DNA from 2 places in the Paenalcaligenes sp. GW821-LYS-B07-1 genome. Region 1 is predicted to be linked to the other one. Evidence: predicted binding sites of a transcription regulator. Region 1 holds the regulator's gene; the other holds the start of a gene.

Region 1 (10,243 bases):
TATCAATATCAGAGTGCAAATAGCGCACCCGAACACCGTTTTCGGCCAAGTAATCGGTTAAGTCTTCCGACATGCGCTTGGTCAGCGTCGTGACTAAAATCCTTTCTTGAGCGGCAACACGCAGTTTAATCTCACCTAGCAGGTCATCCACCTGCGTAGTGGCTGGACGCACTTCTACCAACGGATCCACCAAGCCTGTAGGACGCACCACCTGCTCCACCACCGCATCCGCGTGCTCTTGCTCGTAGGCTGCTGGCGTTGCCGACACAAACACGGTTTGTGGCATGCGCTGCTCGAACTCTTCTAATTTCAACGGGCGGTTATCCAACGCTGATGGCAAGCGAAAGCCAAACTGCACTAGCGTTTGTTTACGAGAGCGGTCACCTCGGTACATACCCCCTATCTGCCCCATGGTGACGTGACTTTCATCAATAAACATCAAGGCATCTTTAGGCAGGTAGTCGATCAACGTAGGCGGCGGATCACCAGGAGCAGCCCCCGATAAGTGCCTGGAGTAGTTTTCAATGCCTTTACAAAAGCCCAACTCGTTCATCATTTCCAGATCAAAGCGCGTGCGCTGCTCTATACGCTGAGCCTCTACCAATTCGCCAGCTTTTACAAACTGATCCACTCGTTCACGCAGCTCGTCTTTGATGGTTTCCATCGCACGCAAAATAGTTTCGCGCGGTGTCACAAAGTGCGACCCGGGAAACACGGTATAGCGACGTACATCTTGCTGAATCTTGCCCGTCAGCGGATCAAACAACGCTAACGACTCGATTTCATCATCAAACATGGTGATACGTAGGGCTTGCTCCGCGTTCTCGGCGGGGAACACATCAATGACCTCGCCCCTTGCCCGGAAAATACCCCGCGCAAAATCAGCGTCGTTACGCTCGTACTGCATCGCTACCAACCGCGCTAATAGCTCTTGCCTAGGAACCGTATCCCCTACGCGCAAAGTCAGTACCATTGAGTGATAATCGCCGGGGTTACCAATACCGTAGATACTGGACACCGACGCCACAATGATAGTGTCGCGACGCTCTAACAAGCTTTTGGTGGCTGACAAACGCATCTGTTCTATATGTTCATTGATAGACGAGTCTTTCTCAATAAACATATCTCGTGATGGCACGTACGCTTCAGGCTGATAGTAATCGTAGTACGACACGAAGTATTCCACCGCATTACGGGGGAAAAATTCACGCATCTCGGCATACAACTGCGCCGCCAAGGTTTTGTTTGGCGCCATCACAATGGCCGGTCTGCCCGTGCGCGCAATCACGTTTGCCATGGTGTAGGTTTTACCTGACCCCGTCACCCCCAAGAGAGTCTGATACATCAAACCATCTTCTAGCCCCTCTACCAGCTTTTCAATAGCCGCAGGCTGATCGCCCGCTGGCGGGTACGGTTCGTACAGCGAAAAAGGGCTATCGGGGAAATTGACAAAACGCGGAGCAAACTCTGACATAGGATAGGTGACACGGAGTCCTGAAGAAACAGCCAGCACAAAAATGTGCCCAGATCAGCCCAAAGGCCCATACGGCTTGATTTTTCTTGTATTTTAACGCAAAATCATTGCTGTATAAATAAACAGCATCCAATATATCATGGCCGTCAAACTTACCATCAGGCAACAACAGGTGCTTGACATCATCCGTCAAGAGATACAGCGCACCGGTTTTCCTCCCACTAGAGCGGAAATCGCTCAGACGTTGGGCTTTAGGTCGGCCAATGCTGCCGAAGATCACCTTAAGGCCTTGGCAAAAAAAGGCGCCATTGAATTAACTGCTGGCGCATCGCGTGGTATTCGTCTTGTGCAAGACGACACCACCATGCCTACTGCCGCTAACGATCACGACATCGCCAGTAATAATTTGCAGCTGCCTATCATTGGTAGAGTAGCAGCAGGTAGCCCTATACTAGCTAGTGCTCATGTAGAACAAGAAATTGGTGTTGCCCCTAACCTATTTAGCCAAACGCCCGATTACTTGCTGCGCGTACGCGGCCTCAGTATGCGTGACATCGGCATCTTGGAAGGCGACCTGCTTGCCGTAAAGAAAACCACAGAAGCTCGCCATGGCCAAGTGATTGTGGCCCGCCTAGGTGACGATGTAACCGTTAAGCGCTTGCACATCGACGGTAAAACCATCAACCTGATGCCCGAGAACCCTGATTTCAACCCTATTCCTGTTTCCGACGAAGACAGCTTTAGTGTAGAAGGTATTGCTGTAGGCCTGATCCGTAATACACCCATACACTAATTACTTGTTTCACAGCGATAAAAAACAGCCCAGTGATTACTGGGCTGTTTTTATTGTGACACTAGACTTAGTGCGTAGTACTCAAACCACCTGTACCGCTAACCACTTTGTTAGCAACAGCGGCTTCCGCTGCCAATCTGGCAACTTCTTCATCACTTAATGGCACAGGCATTTTTTCCAATGCCACTTCCAGCACTCTATCAATCCAACGCACTGGAATAATCTCCAAGTGGTTTTTGACGTTATCTGGAATCTCAGCCAAGTCCTTCACGTTTTGCTCTGGAATCATGACAGTTTTGATACCACCACGCAGTGCTGCCAGCAGTTTCTCTTTCAAGCCACCGATTTCCAGCACTTCACCACGTAGAGTGATCTCGCCTGTCATGGCAACATCAGCACGGATAGGAATACCGGTCAACGACGACACAATGGCTGTAGTGATCGCAATACCCGCAGATGGACCATCCTTAGGTGTAGCACCATCAGGGAAGTGTACGTGCAAGTCACGTTTCTCAAAGGTGGTATCAGGAATACCCCACTTCTGAGCACGCGAGCGAACTACCGTACGAGCGGCTTCCACCGACTCTTTCATCACGTCACCAATAGAACCAGTACGCTGTATGTTACCTTTACCAGGCATGTCGGCAACCTCGATGGTTAGCAGATCGCCACCCACTTCAGTCCATGCCAAACCAGTCACCTGACCTACTTTGTTCTCGGTTTCGGCCACACCAAACGTATAACGACGTACGCCCAAGAACTCTTCTAAGTTTTCGGAGTTCACCACTACCGTTGTTGGTTTAGCATCTGATTTAGCTGCTTCCAAGAACTTACGCACTACCTTACGGCAGATTTTGCTGATTTCACGCTCTAACGAACGCACTCCAGCTTCACGTGTGTAGTAGCGAATCATGTCGCGCACAGCATCTTCAGTGACTTCTAACTCGCCATCTTTAACGCCGTTGTGTTTCACCAGCTTAGGAATCAAGTGGTCAAACGCAATACGTACTTTTTCGTCTTCGGTATAACCAGACAAACGAATCACTTCCATACGGTCTAACAACGCCGGTGGAATATTCAGTGTATTGCTGGTGGCCACGAACATCACGTCGGACAAATCGAAGTCCACTTCCAAGTAGTGATCTTGGAAAGTGTGGTTTTGTTCAGGATCTAACACTTCCAGCAATGCCGATGACGGATCGCCACGGAAATCCATTCCCAACTTGTCGATTTCATCCAGTAGGAACAGCGGGTTACGTACCCCTACTTTGGACATGTTCTGCAGCACTTTACCTGGCATGGAGCCAATGTAGGTACGACGGTGACCACGAATCTCGGCCTCGTCACGCACCCCACCTAGCGCCATACGCACGTACTTGCGGTTGGTTGCGCGAGCAATAGACTGACCCAACGAGGTTTTACCCACGCCTGGAGGCCCTACCAAACACAAGATAGGAGATTTCAGTTTGCTCACACGTTGTTGAACAGCCAAGTATTCAACAATGCGCTCTTTCACTTTTTCCAGACCGAAGTGATCGCTATCCAGCACTTCTTGAGCACTCACCAGCGAATTGCTGATGCGGCTCTTCTTGCGCCATGGCATACCTACCAAGGTATCCAGATAGTTACGCACTACGGTAGCCTCTGCCGACATAGGCGACATCAGCTTCAGTTTTTTCAGTTCAGCTTCCGCTTTCTTCTGTGCTTCTTTAGGCAGCTTGGCTTCTTCGATGCGTTTTTCCAGTTCTTCTAGATCAGCACCCTCTTCGCCCTCGCCTAACTCTTTCTGAATCGCTTTGACTTGCTCGTTCAGATAGTAGTCGCGCTGGCTTTTTTCCATCTGTTTCTTCACGCGGCCGCGAATGCGTTTTTCCACTTGAAGAATATCGATTTCAGATTCCAGCTGAGCCAACAGCGCTTCCAAACGACTGCCTACAGCAGCCATTTCCAGCATTTCCTGTTTCTGTTCCAGCTTCAGGCTCAAGTGAGCAGCCACGGTATCGGCCAGCCTACCTGGCTCTTCAATGCCAGTCAGAGAAGTCAGAATTTCTTGCGGGATCTTTTTATTCAGTTTGACGTACTGCTCAAACTGCGCCAACACAGCACGACGCAAAGCCTCGTGCTCTGATGCCGACGCTGCAGACTCGACTTCTGCAGCCACAACCTTAGCTTTGAAACACTCGTCGGTTTCCGTCACATCAACCGCACGTGCACGCTGCATACCTTCGACCAACACCTTTACGGTGCCATCGGGCAGTTTCAGCATTTGCAGAATGTTCGCTACACAACCTATTTCGTATAGGTCATCTTTGGAAGGCTCATCTTTGCTGGCAGTTTTCTGGGCAACCAACATAATGTGGTTACCATTTTCCATTGCCAATTCCAACGCCTTAATGGATCGTGGACGCCCCACGAACAGGGGAATCACCATATGCGGAAACACCACCACATCGCGCAACGGCAACAGCGGTAGCTCCATGGGTTCCGTAGTAAGAATCTGGCTCGCAGACATAGCAAATTCCTTTTAATAAGCCCGTCATCCGCAAAAGGGAAGCATGAAGCTTCCCTTTTTAGATGCACTTCTTAACTGTAAGGTTGCGGCTATTTTGAATATTTCAAGAGCCAAGGAAGCAATGAGTCTGTTATTTATAACAGAAAGTTTCCCAGTTAGGCGGCTGCAGTATCAGATGTTGCTGCCGTTTTTTCTTCCTCGCTGCGTTCCACCATGATGGGCTCACCTTTGCCACTCACAGCATCTGCTGTCAGTATCACTTTGCCCACATCAGGACGCGATGGCAACTCATACATTGTGTTCAACAGTGACTGTTCCACAATAGAGCGCAAACCACGAGCACCCGTCTTACGAGTAATCGCGCGTTTAGCAATAGCACGCAGTGCAGCATCTTCCACTTCCAAGCTCACGTCCTCCATCGCAAACAGTTGTTGGAACTGTTTAACCAAGGCATTACGTGGTTGAGTCAGAATTTGGATCAGGGAATCCTCATCCAACTCTTGCAAGGTTGTGACCACAGGCAACCTACCAACCAGCTCGGGAATAATACCGAACTTGATCAAGTCTTCTGGTTCTACTTCAGTAAACAGCTCGCCCACACCACGCTCGGATTTAGAGCTAACAGATGCAGAGAAACCAATACCAGATTTTTCTGTACGATCCAGAATGACTTTATCCAGACCAGCAAACGCACCACCCACAATAAACAGAATGTTTGTAGTGTCTACTTGCACGAAGTCTTGGTTAGGATGCTTACGACCACCTTGTGGCGGCACCGAGGCAACCGTACCTTCGATCAATTTCAGCAAAGCCTGCTGCACACCCTCACCCGATACGTCACGGGTAATGGATGGGTTGTCAGACTTACGAGAAATCTTGTCAATTTCATCAATGTAGACAATCGCTTGCTGCGCTTTTTCCACATCATACTCGCAGCTTTGTAGCAGTTTTTGGATGATATTTTCCACATCCTCACCCACATACCCAGCTTCGGTTAGTGTCGTAGCATCAGCCATCACAAACGGCACATTCAACATGCGCGCCAATGTTTGGGCCAGCAATGTTTTACCGGAGCCAGTAGGCCCGATCAGCAAAATATTACTCTTGGAAAGCTCTACACCATCATCAGTAGTACTCGCATAGCGAATACGTTTGTAGTGGTTGTATACCGCAACAGCCAAGCTACGTTTAGGAGACTCTTGACCAATCACATACTGATCAAGAAACCCGGTAATCTCTTTGGGTTTAGGAAGCTCAGTTTTGATGGCTTCCTTAGCTTTTTCCTGTGACTCTTCGTGAATAATGTCACTGCACAAGGTAATGCATTCATCACAAATGAATACTGAAGCAGGTCCAGCTATCAGCTTGCCGACTTCGCTCTGGCTCTTGTTGCAAAACGAACAATGCAGGACTTTGTCATCGGACGAGTGTTTATCGGACATAGGACTCTGTGAAAAATAGAGAGAAAAAGCGTTTTCCCTGCAAAACATCAAGTGCCCACGCTGCCAGCCACAAAGCTAGGCAGCGCGGTCACACCCATTAAGCCGTTTCGTCTGAACGGTGCGTAAAGACTTGATCAATCAGACCATAGTTTTTCGCTTCAGCAGCAGACATGAAACGATCACGCTCAGTATCCAGCGCAACTTGCTCAATGGTCTGGCCAGTATTTTTAGCCAGAATACCATTCAAACTATCACGCAGACTCAGGATCTCTTGCGCATGGATTTGAATATCCGATGCTTGACCCTGCGCACCGCCTGAAGGCTGATGAATCATGATGCGGGAATTAGGCAAGGCAAAGCGCTTGCCCTTTTCCCCCGCCGACAACAGGAAAGCACCCATGCTGGCTGCCATCCCAGTGCACAGCGTTGAAACCTGAGGTTTCACGAACTGCATGGTGTCATAAATGCCCATCCCTGCGTACACACCGCCACCAGGCGAGTTGATGTACAAAGAGATGTCTTTGTCTGGGTTTTCCGACTCCAAGAACAGCAGTTGCGCCACAATCAGGTTAGCGGACTGGTCATTAACCGGCCCAACCAAAAACACCAAGCGCTCACGCAACAAGCGTGAGTAGATATCGTAAGAACGCTCACCGCGACCAGACTGCTCTACAACCATAGGAATGTAGCCCAAACCGGACGGTGTTACTGAGTGCCCCCCATGCATCGAAGCATAGAAGTCGATAAAACTAGACGACATTTAGTTAGTTCCCCATGATTTCGTTGAATGGCACGCCCTCTTCTGTAACTTTAGCGTTAGAAAGTACGTGTTCAACCACGTTATCTTCCAGCACCACAGCTTCAATTTCGGCACGGCGTTGACGATCTGACAGGTAGTATGTCACAACCTGAGCAGGTTGTTCGTAGTTCTGTGCAAACTCTTCAATACGTGCGCGGACTTGCTCTGGTTTAGCTTGCAGTTCAGCAGCTTTAACCAATTCGGACAGCAACAGACCCAAACGTACACGACGCTCGGCTTCTTCTTTGAAGCTATCTTCAGGGATTGGGAAGTTCTCAGCATTAGGCAAACCACGTGCTTTCAACTCTTCACGAGTTGCAGCGATACGGTTTTGCACTTCTGCATCGATCAGTGCTTTAGGCAGTTCGAATGTAGAGGCACCAGCCAAGGCATCCATTACGCTTGCTTTGGTGCGAGCTTGCACGCGAGCTTTAACTTCACGCTCAACGTTGCTACGGATGTCAGCTTTCAGCGCTTCTACATCACCTTCGGCTTGACCCAGCATTTTTGCAAAGTCAGCGTTCAGTTCTGGCAGAACAGCTTCAGCAACTTCAGTTACTTTGATTTCGAATTGAGCTGTTTTACCAGCAACTTCTGTGCCACCGTAATCGGCTGGGAATGCCAGCGGGAAGGTTTTCTCTTCACCGGCTTTCATGCCTTGCACAGCTGTTTCGAACTCAGGCAACATACGGCCTTCGCCCAACACGAAGGAGAAACCTTCGGCGGTACCACCCTCAAAAGCCACGTCATCGATCGTGCCTTTGAAATCCAATGTAATACGATCGCCGTCTTGAGCAGCGCGATCTTCGCGAGCTTCAAACTGGGCGCGTTGTTTACGCAGGATATCGATAGTTGTTTGGATTTCTTCGTCGCCAACGTCTGCTGTGCTACGAGTGATTTCCAGTGCGGACAGATCAGGCACAGCCACTTCTGGGTACACTTCGAAAGTGGCGCTAAACGCCATAGTACCTTCAGCAGGCTCACCTTCTTTAGGTTCGATGCTAGGTGTACCAGCAACACGTACGTCTGCAGCTTTCAGAGCCGCATCCATCGCTTTACCTAATTCAGCATTGATCACATCGTAACGGACGCTAGGACCGTGGCTGCGCTCAATCATGGCTAGTGGTGCTTTACCGGGGCGGAAGCCCTGAATTTTTGCGGTACGCGCCACACGTTTAAGTTGTGCCTGGACTTCTTTTTCGACATCGGCCACAGAAACGACCAGATCGACACGGCGCTCCAAACCGGACAGAATTTCAACCTCGGGCTGCATTAGAGACCTATTTGAGTGAGTTAGTGAATGAAAATAATCGGTTATTTTACCGCAAAAGCCGCCATCAATAACCGGCCAACCCTCTATTCAATAGCAAGCATAGTACCTATGTCTAGCAATTTTTTAGGGTAAATCGAGTGATTGTACGCATAGAGAGCCATGCATACAATCTCCGGCCCTCCCCTTTACCCAGCATTTTTACTTACTTTTACTAGGTGTAGAGGCTAATGCAAAATAGCTTGCAAAAATTTTAAAGTCGCTCTATACTTCAATGCTTGTCTGTGCGAACGTGGCGGAATTGGTAGACGCACCAGGTTTAGGTTCTGGCGCCGAGAGGTGTGGGAGTTCGAGTCTCCCCGTTCGCACCAACAGATTGAAAAAGCATTGATTCTTTGGAGTCAGTGCTTTTTTTATTTCTGCCGTCTATCTGAAGCCCATTTTCCGATAGAAAAGCCACACAGCCCAATACCCTACTTACCGGCAATCGTAATAGTTATCTGGCTCTCAGAAACTGAGTATTCTTCTGCTAACGCACAGATTGCCTCGTTTAGCGTCAAACGTAGTGGTGGCCTATCTACCCACATCCCCTCATACTTTTCCTCGTCCAACATTCGTATGAGCTGGTCTTCACTAGTAAGCATCCTCTGTTGCGATGAAAAGCTGCCAAGCGCTGGTGAGTCTTCACAGCCAACCTCTAGTTTTCTCTTCACCTTATAGTGCAACCAGAGAGACAAGCCCCCGCTATCGCTCTCTTTACATTCAGCTTTAGATCCCAAGAAGATACTTGCCCTCTCCAACTCAGCCACCACTGAATCGCCCTGTTTCGTACTAAAGAACAGGTAACTCATCTCGGTGAACTCCAGTGGATCCAAGGCGGTATTTTGCAAATAACTAGGAAGGTTACGATTCACCTTCAGCTCAACCTCGCCTTCCCACCGTTCCAAATACCCACAGATCTCTGAGGGTTCACATACCACCATCAACCCTTTGAGCCCTTGTTTTCTCGCACCAATCGCCCAATAAAAACCCATGATGAAGCCCTAAAAAACAGCTAATGAATAATAGCTATATGCAACACAAACTCTCCTCTGTCCTTACTTTAAAAATTAGCAGCTTCCACTAGTGGATATGTCATTCTTGCCTACAAAATGTAAAGCTCTAATGCATAAACCATCAACTCCGCTGTAACAGCGCTAACTAGGTAATTAGTTTCCAAGTTCTTTACAACCACGTTACGGATAACAGTCGTATGGACGCAAAAAAACCTGCAAAAGGTAGCAACCTTTGCAGGTTTTGATTATTTCTTTGGCCCAGACCTAGCTGGAGCACCTACAGATATAAAAAAAGCTTGGCATCTAGCCAAGCTCATTTTCACGTACCCAAAACGGCTCTTTAGCCCCCTGCTTGTACTTTCGCAGTACTACCTTATGAATCGCTGCACGATGCTCATGGTAGGTATCCAAACAACTTTCTTCACCAACCCATTTTCCCGCTAACGCTTCCAATGCATTGAGGGACACATTGCCCAACACGCGTTCGCCCACATCTGTCAAAAAAGAAAATGCCACACCTGATGGGTTAATTCTGTACTCAGCAAACTCAATATCCATTTTGTCCTCTTGTAATTATGCCAATAAAAAACCTACGGATTTTTTATCTTGTTACAACGTAGGCGCCCGATACTGCCCGCCCTCTCAAAACGACTTGAACTTCTTTAGTCTGGCACGCGCTGGCCACATACACGTTTGCCCAATCCTTGCGTGCTATCCAGCTAAGTCTAGCAGCATAGCGTGGAAATATTACAGAATATATGCAACCAAACAATTACAGCGACTGTTTAACTAGCCGGTAGAGTGACGTAGATTTCGTCATTTCCCCTTGGGGAACATCACTCACAACACCCCAAAAACACACCTGTCACACCCATCCTCCTCTCAGCACTAACCCCTA
Region 2 (10,243 bases), 490 kb from region 1:
CTAAAGCAATGACAGCTGCGGTAGCAATCGCGGCTGGATCGCTGACTCTTTATAGTGACGACCTAAACAATATGCTTAGCCGCTGGGAAGGGGAGGGGCAGAACATTGTGTACCCAGACAAACTAGCTGGAAACCTGCCCACAGTGTGCCGAGGGCTAACCAAACACACAGTAAACGAGCCTATCGTTATTGGGGATTATTGGTCGCCAGAAAGATGCGAAGAGGTGGAGCGTGTCGTTGTAGAGAAAGGGCAAATTTCTCTGGCTGAATGCTTACCAGCAGATATCAGGCAAGGGGCGTTTGATGCTGCCAGCGATATGGGGCATCACTATGGAAACCCACGGACGTGTGCAAGCAGAGCTGTTGGCTTGATGTGGGAGGGGAGATGGGAGGAGGCATGCGACGCTTTCGCTCATGCTCCGAGCGGTCGCCCTGTTTGGTCCTATGTTGGCCAACAGTTCTACCGTGGGCTTTATCACCGCGCTCTAGACAGGAAGAAACTATGCATATCAAGTCTGGATTAACAGGGGCCGCTATTGCAGCGGCTATTTTTTTGGCTGGCTGGTGGGTGCAGGGCTGGCGGTATGAGGCGCAGCTTTCTGATTTAAAGGCTCAGCACTCACTAGAGCTGGCTGCACGCATGACTGATGTTGCACATGCAGAGGCCTTGGCTCGTCAGATAGAGCATGAACTAACTGAAGCAATGGAGATAAGGGATCGTGAGACACAAGAGCAGATTAAGCAAATTGCTATTACTGAGCGGCTTGCTGCTGATCAGCGCGTGCGGGACGCCGCAAAAGAATACGCTGCCCGCTACAGGCGAGACGTTGCGCTTGCCACCGCTGCCGCAGAGCGCGAGGCAGCAGACACCGCCATCCGAATGTTTACCGAGCTGCTTGGAGAACTTGATGGGTTGGCGGAAATCTACGCAGCAGAGGCTGACAGGCGGCGAGTAGCAGGATTAGCGTGTGAGGTTGGGTACGATAGCATCAGAAAACGTGGCGCGACGCAGTAGACGGCTTATAGAAGAGGTTTAAGCGTCCACGTCACGACTCCAAACACAGTCAGCTCTTGCCCATCATTAAGCTCGATGTCTGGAAAGTCTGGATTTTCGGCCAGCAGTTTGATGATGCCATTCTGCTTGTACAGGCGCTTCACAGTGTAGTCACCGTCAACTATGGCTAGAACGATGCTGCCATGTCTTGCGATGAGGGATGTATCGACCATTACATGGTCACCGTCCCAAATGCCTGCATTACGCATTGAGTCGCCGCGCACAGCAACACAGTATGTTGTGCCTGCGTGCTTGATTAGTAGATCGCTGATGTCTAATGTTTTGCCAACTTCAGTTGTGCATGGGAGAGGGAAGCCGCACTGCACAGTAGCGTCTAGTGCTGTGACTAGGCAGGGGGAGTTTGGTGTTATAGGGATGGGTTTAGACATGGCGCACTGGTACTGATTAAAAAACCAGTATTTTAGTGCGGTTTGATGGTGAAAAAGTTACCGAGTGTGTGCGTAGAGGGTATGCGGCGGCTACCTAAATTTTTTAGACTGGCCGCCTCAATTCCCGCCGACGAGAGTTATTTGCGGAAAAGTGCAGAATATGCGGAAAAAAAGGGCTTAGAGATTTCTCTCTAAGCCCTTGGTATTCTTGGAGGCGCAAGCCGGAATCGAACCGACCTACACGGATTTGCAATCCGGTGCATAACCTATCTGCCATTGCGCCATAGCATTTCCTTGCGGAAATTGTTTTTGGAGTAATTCGCGATGGTTTCATGCAGCCGTACAAGTACGATGCAGACCTGAGCGCGTTGCTCCAAAAGAAAAGAACTATAGCGTGTATACGACGGTTTGGCAAGGTGTGTGGCGCTAATGTTGGCCTTTTGTGCACATGAAATTTCATGTGTTGCCGTCATTGTTAGGTTCCGTCAACGTTACAAGCGGGGTTTTTGCCTAGCTGTAATTCTTGCTATGCTACTGTTTGCGCAGTGTTAAGACTGCTTTTACTTTGGTGTGAGCCTGATACCGTGTCTTTGTTATCGCTTTATTCCCGTTTCATGTCTGGTCGTACTTCTGTATTGCGCTGGGTGCTGTATGGCGCTGTGGCAGTGACGTTGGCGGCATGTGGAAGTACGAGTGGAACTAAGGATGGCTATTATGTGGTGCAGCGTGGCGACACCTTAAGTAAGGTGGCGCGTCAGCATAATCAAAGCTTGTCGTCACTGATGCGCATGAACAATATTTCTAACCCTAACCGTATAACGGTGGGGCAGCGCTTGAAAGTACAAGGTGGTTCAGCAGCGCCTGCGGCAGCGTCAAGCGGGCCTACAGGCAGTGCAGGCAGCAGCACTGCGTTGCCGCCGCGTAATGCGTCTACCAATTCAGTGGCCGCGCCGCGCAATATTAATTTGATTTGGCCGGCAGCAGGTACGTCTAAGCGTGGTGTGTCGGCGGCGCACTCTCAAGGTGTGTATATCGCTAATACGGCAGGTACGCCGGTCAAAGCGGCGGCGGCAGGTAAGGTTATTTATTCAGGTGATGGATTGCGCGGCTACGGTAATTTGTTGATCGTGAACCACGCTAATAACTTTTTAACGGTATATGCGCATAACCGCCGTTTGCTGGTGTCCGAGGGGGCTACGGTGACTCAAGGTCAAACCATTGCCGAGATGGGAAATTCGGGTACATCGCAGGTGCAGCTCTATTTTGAGCTGCGTTATAACGGTAAACCGGTAGATGCACTGCGCTATCTGCCTAAGAAGTGATGATGTAAAAAAGCCTGGTAAATCCGGGCTTTTTTGTAAGTGTACGCAACAGTTCTCTCTGTGATCTAGGGTAAGTACCTATACGACTTCAAAAAGGTTGCACCTAGAATTCGCATATCTATCATTAAGGTTGCACCTTTTAAATTTATAAGGTTGCAACCTCTCTGTCTGTAAGTGAGAGGGTTATGAGTGCAACGACACTAGGGGTGAAAGTAGACGCCGAATTACGTGGGCGTATACGCGAGGCGGCTGAACGCATTGGAAGAACTCAGCATTGGTTCATCAAGCAAGCCATTTTTTCGTTCTTGGAAGAAATCGAGTCGGGTAAGTTACCGCCATCCTTAGCCTATCTTGCCCAGACAGAGGGTGAGAAAGGGGTGGATCTGGAGCAAGCCGGTTTGAGCGTGGGCGACAATGAGCCTACACAGCCGTTCTTGGAATTTGCCCAATCTATTGCACCACAATCTGTGTTGCGTGCTGCGATTACTAGCGCCTATCGTCGCGCCGAAGAAGACTGTTTGCCTGGCTTGATTAGCCAAGCACGCAGCAAAGACCAAGCTAAAGTACGCGAGTTAGCCCGTAAGCTGGTGACAGCGTTGCGTGCTAAAGGTCAAGGCAGTGGTGTGGATGGTTTGATCCACGAGTTCTCGTTGTCTAGCCAAGAAGGCGTGGCCTTGATGTGTTTGGCCGAAGCATTGCTGCGTATTCCTGACCGTGCCACACGCGACGCATTGATTCGCGACAAAGTGAGCAAAGGCGAATGGCAAGCTCACCTGAACTCCGGTTCTATGTTTGTGAACGCGGCGACATGGGGCTTGATGCTGACTGGCAAATTGGTGACCACCAGCAGCGAAAAAGGTTTGAGTTCCGCCATTGGTAGACTGATCAGCAAAGGTGGTGAGCCATTGATCCGCAAAGGTGTGGACATGGCGATGCGTTTGATGGGCGAGCACTTTGTGTGTGGTGAAACCATTTCTGATGCCTTGGCAAATGGCAGAAAATGGGAAAACAAAGGCTTTAGCTACTCTTACGATATGTTGGGCGAAGCTGCGATGACCGAAGAAGATGCGGCACGCTACTACGCGTCTTACGAGCAAGCCATTCACGCGATTGGTAAAGCATCAGGTGGCAAAGGTATTTACCAAGGCCCTGGTATTTCTATCAAGTTGTCTGCGCTGCACTCTCGTTACTCTCGTGCCCAGTACGACCGTGTGATGAGCGAGCTGTTGCCACGCGTTAAAGCATTGACGATGTTGGCGCGCCAATACGATGTGGGTCTGAATATCGACGCCGAAGAAGCGGATCGTCTGGAAATTTCGTTGGATCTGTTAGAGGCCCTGTGTCAGGACCCAGATCTGGCCGGTTGGAACGGTATTGGCTTTGTGATTCAAGGCTACCAAAAACGTGCTCCATACGTGATCGACTATGTGATCGATTTGGGTAGACGCACTAACCACCGTTTAATGGTGCGTTTAGTGAAAGGCGCGTACTGGGATACGGAAGTTAAACGTGCGCAGGTTGATGGCTTGGAAGGCTACCCTGTTTACACCCGCAAAATCTACACCGACATCGCGTACTTGGCATGTGCGAAAAAACTGTTGAGCGCACCGGATGCGATCTTCCCGCAGTTTGCAACACACAACGCCTTAACGTTGGCTGCTATTTATGAAATGGCAGGCTCTAGCTACTACTTGGGTCAGTACGAGTTCCAGTGCTTGCACGGTATGGGTGAGCCGTTGTACGAAGAAGTGGTAGGCCCTGTTAGCCAAGGTAAATTGGCACGTCCTTGCCGTATTTACGCACCAGTAGGTACACACGAAACACTGTTAGCGTACTTGGTACGGCGTTTGCTGGAGAACGGTGCGAACTCCTCGTTCGTAAACCGTATTGCCGATGAAAACGTCTCTATTGATGAGCTGATCCGTGATCCTATTGATGAAGCTGAAAGCATCAGCCCAGTAGGCGCACCTCACCCTATGATTCCGCTGCCAGCAGAGTTGTACAAAGCGCAGGGCGAGAACCGTCAGAATTCCCAAGGTTTGGACTTGTCCAACGAACACCGTTTGGCATCGTTGTCGGCAGCATTGTTGTCCAGCACCACCAACAACTGGCACGCCAGCCCAGCCACATTGGCTGTGGTAGATGAAGCGCGTGAGCAGGCTGTGCTGAACCCAGCTGACCACCGTGATGTGGTGGGTAAAGTAATTTTCAGCTCTGCTGCTGAAGTAGATGCCGCGTTGGTACGTTCGGTAGCTGCTGCACCAATTTGGCAGTCCACAACTGAGCAAGAACGTGCTCGTTGCTTGCTGCGTGCGGCTGACCTATTGGAAGCCCAGCAAACCACCATGATTGGTTTGATCGTGCGTGAAGCGGGTAAAACCTTTGCGAATGCGGTAGCAGAGATTCGTGAAGCGGTAGACTTCTTGCGCTACTACGCTAACCGTATCGACCAGCATTTCTCTAATGACAGCCACCGTCCTTTGGGTCCTGTGGTGTGTATTAGCCCTTGGAACTTTCCGCTAGCTATTTTCTTGGGTCAGGTGTCTGCGGCATTGGCTGCCGGTAATACCGTGTTGGCTAAACCTGCTGAACAGACTGGTTTGATTGCCGCCCAAGGTATTCGCTTCTTGCACGAAGCGGGTGTGCCACACGACGTTGTGCAACTGTTGCCTGGTGAGGGTGATGTGGGCGCGATGTTGGTGGGCGATGATCGTGTTCAAGGCGTGATGTTCACCGGTTCTACCGAAGTGGCTAAACGTATTTCGGCTACCTTGGCACAGCGTGTGAATAACAATGGCCAACCTATCCCGCTGATTGCTGAAACCGGTGGTCAGAACGCGTTGATCGTGGATTCTTCCGCGTTGCCAGAGCAAGTGATTGCTGACGTACTGAACTCTGCTTTCGACTCGGCTGGTCAGCGTTGTTCGGCACTGCGTATCTTGTGTGTGCAGGAAGACGTGGCTGACACCGTGATCACCATGTTGCGTGGTGCGATGCGTGAATTGCGTGTGGGTAACCCTGACGTGTTGTACGCCGATGTGGGCCCCGTGATTGATGCTGAAGCACAAGGCAATATCCGCAGCCACATTGACACTATGCGCAGCCGTGGTTTTGATGTAGAGCAGTTGCCATTGGGCGACGCATGCCAGCACGGTACGTTTGTGCCACCAACCATCATCCAGATCAAGAGCATTGCGGATGTAGAGCGTGAAGTGTTCGGCCCTGTGCTGCACGTCATGACCTACAAGCGTGCCGAGCAAGATGCCTTGCTGAAAGCCATCAATGACACTGGCTACGGTCTGACCTTTGGGGTGCACTCCCGTATTGATGAAACCATCAACCGTTTGGTAGCCCAAGTACACGCCGGCAATATGTACGTGAACCGCAATATTGTGGGTGCGGTAGTAGGTGTACAGCCATTTGGTGGTGAAGGCTTGTCGGGTACTGGTCCTAAAGCGGGCGGTCCTATTTACTTGAATCGTTTGTTAAGCCAGCGTCCAGACCAGTTGGTGCTGGGTGGTAAAGCACAAAAAGCAGCTAGCAACGAAGCCTTGGAAAGCCTGCAACAGTGGGCCGATAAACATGGCGAAAAAGATCTAAGTCAAAGCTTGAAACACTTGTCTGCTGTGTCGTTGTTCAACACACGCGTTGAATTGCCAGGCCCTACCGGCGAAACGAACACCTACAGCCTACAAGGCCGTGGTGCAGTCGTGTGTGTGCCAGCCACCAAACATGGTTTGCTGGTGCAGGTAGCAACTAGCTTGGCATGTGGTAACGAAGCACTGATCGTGCGTGAAGGCGTTGCTGCAGAAGTTTTGGAACCCGTTTTAACCCAACTGCCTGAAGCTGCTCGTAAGCAGGTGGTCGTGGTGGACTCCCTGAAAGACGCGATGACACGTCGCGTAGGGGGTGTGGTCTTCGAGGGGGATTGTGATGCGCTGAAATCGCTATCGCAGTTCTTAGCGGAGCAGGATGGCCCCGTGTTACAAGCGCAGGGTCGCACCAGTGCAGAGTTGGCTGATGGTCAGCTCTATAGGATGGAGCTGCTGGTAGCAGAACGTTCTCTTAGCGTAAACACCGCGGCTGCGGGAGGGAATGCCACGCTAATGGCAGTAGTCTAATTTTTACTACAACAAGCGATATGCACGGATAGCAATGTGCAGGGACAAGGGGTTTTACACCCCTTGTCTGCCTCAAAAGGGAGAATGCTATGCAATTAGCCAATATGCAGATTACGACGATGTTCGTAATCTATATCGTGGGAATGCTGTTGATCGGATGGCTGGGCTACAGGGCTACAAATGACTTGTCCGACTATATTTTGGGCGGACGCAGACTGGGGCCTTTCGTGGTGGCACTTGCCGCTGGGGCTTCGGATATGAGCGGTTGGTTGCTGATGGGCTTACCAGGCGCGGTCTATGACAACGGGATCTCCGCATCCTGGATTGCCATTGGCTTAACCTTGGGGGCGTATCTAAACTGGCGCTTCGTGGCTGCACGTTTACGTGTGTACACCGAGAAATCTGGGAATGCGCTGACATTGCCCGACTTTTTCTCAAATCGTTTTGAAGACAAATCCAACGTGCTGCGTATTGTGTCGGCCGTGGTAATTCTGGTGTTCTTCACGCTGTATTGTGCATCCGGTGTGGTGGCAGGCGCCAGATTGTTTGAAAGCATGTTCGGTATGTCGTACACCACTGCGATGTTTGTGGGCGCATTCTGCACCATTGCTTATGTATTCATTGGAGGTTTCTTGGCGGTGAGCTGGACAGACACCATTCAGGCTTCCTTGATGTTTACAGCGCTGATCTTGACCCCTCTGGTGGTGATCTTGGGCGCTGGTGGCTTTGCGGATGCAAACGCTGCAGTGATTGCTATTAATCCTTTGCATGCTGATTTGTGGCAGGGCGCCTCATTCGTGGGTGTGATCTCCTTGTTGGCATGGGGTTTGGGCTACTTTGGTCAGCCTCACATTCTGGTGCGCTTCATGGCAGCAGAGTCGGTAAAAACTATCCCTAACGCACGTCGTATCGGTATGACATGGATGATTCTGTGTTTGGCTGGTGCGGTGGCAGTGGGTTACTTCGGTATTGCGTACTTCTCTGCGAACCCAAGTCAAGCCGCTGGCGTGAATGAGAACTCTGAACGCGTGTTCATTGAGTTGTCTATGCTGCTGTTTAACCCATGGATTGCCGGTATTTTGTTGGCCGCCATTCTGGCTGCAGTGATGAGCACCTTGTCGGCACAGTTGCTGGTGTGCTCAAGCTCACTGACTCAAGATATCTACAAAACCTTCATCAAACGCGATGCAACTGATGCGCAATTGGTGTGGTTTGGTCGCGCGATGGTACTGCTGGTAGCCATTGTGGCCATCATCTTGGCATGGGATCCAAATAGCCGTGTGCTGTCTATGGTGAGCTATGCATGGGCAGGTTTTGGTGCAGCCTTTGGTCCAGTGATCTTGCTGTCCGTGTTGTGGCGCAGAATGACTCGCAACGGCGCGTTAGCAGGCATGATCGTGGGTGCTGTAGTAGTGCTGATCTGGAATCACTACGCTTGGTTCGGCTTGTACGAGATTATCCCTGGCTTTATCTTGGGCGCTATCGCAATCGTGGTAGTGAGCTTGATGGGTAAAGAGCCGCAGCATAGTGTTACGGAAGTCTTTGATTCTGTTAAAGAAGATCTCAGTCACGTTAGTCATTAACAGGGCTAGAAGTGCTCAGGAAAACGGGGTGTAAGCCCCGTTTTCTTGTCTTAAATCATAATTTTTCAGAGAAAAAATCGTACTGTTGAGGCATATGGCGTTATAGTTTTGGCATTAAAAAATAATTATTATGGTTTCAATTGTCTGCAAAGGAGGGCAAAACACATTCCATGACTATCTTGTCAAACGCTTAATGGGCATTAAGAGTTAATCCGTTTTAAAAGGCGGCACAAATGAGTTGCGCAGAAGAAAATAAGTTAAAGGGTGGGCTGAAATCCCGCCACTTGACCATGCTATCTATAGCAGGCGTCATTGGTGGAGCGTTATTTGTAGGATCCGGGAAAGTAATTGCGAATGCTGGACCGGCTGCCATTCTGGCGTATATGGGCGGTGGAGCGCTCGTAATCTTAGTAATGCGAATGCTGGGTGAGATGGCCGTTGCTCAGCCTGATACTGGGTCTTTCTCTACCTATGCCGACCGAGCTATTGGTCACTGGGCAGGGTTTACGATTGGCTGGCTGTATTGGAGTTTCTGGTCATTATTGATGGGATGGGAAGCCTATGTGGCCGGTGCGATCTTGCACGGCTGGTTCCCAATGATTCCTATCTGGGGCTACATGTTGATTGTGACCGTGGGGTTAATGGTTGTTAACTTCATGAACGTACGCAATTACGGTGAGTTCGAGTTCTGGTTTGCTTTGATCAAAGTGGTTGCCATTGTGCTGTTTATCATCATTGGCTCGCTGGCGATCGTGCATCTATGGCCTTCTGGCACTACCCAAGGGTGGTCTAACCTAACATCTCAAGGTTTCATGCCTAATGGCTTTGGAGCGGTGGTGGTAGCGTTACTGGGGGCGATGTTTGCGTTTATTGGTGCGGAAATCGTGACCATTGCGGCGGCAGAGTCCGAAAACCCCAGTAAAGCTATTGTGCAAACTACACGTTCCGTAGCATGGCGTATTTCGCTGTTCTACGTGGGTTCGATTTTCATCGTAGTGTGTTTGATTCCCTATAACAGCCCAGGTTTGGGGTTATCCACTGAAGGTACGTATGCCGTTACCTTGAATGCATTGGGTATCCCGCATGCCAGCGAAATTGTGAATTTTGTGGTGCTGACATCGGTGTGTAGTTGCTTTAACTCGGCACTTTATACGTCATCCCGCATGCTGTATTCCTTGTCGCGACGCGGTGATGCACCTCAGTCGTTCCAGAAAGTAGGTCGCAGCACAGGTACGCCGTACGTAGGTGTGGTGGCATCCAGTGTATTTGCGCTGGTGGCTGTGTATTTGACTGCGACTGAAACGATGGATATTTACGATGTGCTGATGCAAGCTACCGGTACTATTGCGCTGTATGTGTACCTATGCATTGCCTTCTCGCAATTGCGTATGCGTCGTAAGCTGATAAAAGAAAAGCGCGAGCTTACCTTCAAAATGTGGTTGTTCCCGTGGTTAACCTATGCGGTTATCGTCACTATTATCAGTGCGCTGATTGTGATGGTGATTGAAGGTACATACCGTACAGAAGTGCTCTACACCACAGGTTTGGCATTGGTGATTGTGCTGCTAGGTGTGATTGTGGACCGCCGACAGGCAGCCACGGCTACTCCTACCGTTAAAGCAGAATAACGCTGATCTATTCGCAAAGAAAAACCGCTCGTGATTACGGGCGGTTTTTTTATGGCTGTTAGCGAAGGTGGCTATGTGTGAAGAGTATGTTTTATGCGAAGGGCTGAGTAGGTTGATATGCTGTATCAAAAAAGTTTCCCTCCACC

What was found. Region 1 encodes LexA, which represses DNA repair genes until DNA is damaged. Its sites were predicted from a motif close to ACTGTATNNNNATACAGT; they were not measured.
Region 2: the regulator LexA is predicted to act here: its motif matches at 1,455-1,472, upstream of AC3QL0_RS12390 (LexA family protein).

What each region holds. Positions count from the first base shown of each region.
Region 1 is NZ_CM179516.1:2,094,921-2,105,163, forward strand. Features, by position in the region: gene uvrB (excinuclease ABC subunit UvrB) at 1-1,474, opposite strand, end outside; gene lexA (transcriptional repressor LexA) at 1,614-2,267, shown strand; gene lon (endopeptidase La) at 2,335-4,779, opposite strand; gene clpX (ATP-dependent Clp protease ATP-binding subunit ClpX) at 4,935-6,221, opposite strand; gene clpP (ATP-dependent Clp endopeptidase proteolytic subunit ClpP) at 6,319-6,981, opposite strand; gene tig (trigger factor) at 6,986-8,293, opposite strand; tRNA gene AC3QL0_RS09995 (tRNA-Leu) at 8,577-8,661, shown strand; gene AC3QL0_RS10000 (hypothetical protein) at 8,764-9,324, opposite strand; gene AC3QL0_RS10005 (hypothetical protein) at 9,649-9,903, opposite strand.
Region 2 is NZ_CM179516.1:2,581,443-2,591,685, reverse strand. Features, by position in the region: gene AC3QL0_RS12405 (hypothetical protein) at 1-4, shown strand, start outside; gene AC3QL0_RS12400 (lysozyme) at 9-524, shown strand; gene AC3QL0_RS12395 (DUF2514 family protein) at 503-1,015, shown strand; gene AC3QL0_RS12390 (LexA family protein) at 1,021-1,443, opposite strand; tRNA gene AC3QL0_RS12385 (tRNA-Cys) at 1,653-1,726, opposite strand; gene AC3QL0_RS12380 (peptidoglycan DD-metalloendopeptidase family protein) at 2,058-2,765, shown strand; gene putA (trifunctional transcriptional regulator/proline dehydrogenase/L-glutamate gamma-semialdehyde dehydrogenase) at 2,951-6,886, shown strand; gene putP (sodium/proline symporter PutP) at 6,976-8,469, shown strand; gene AC3QL0_RS12365 (amino acid permease) at 8,703-10,097, shown strand.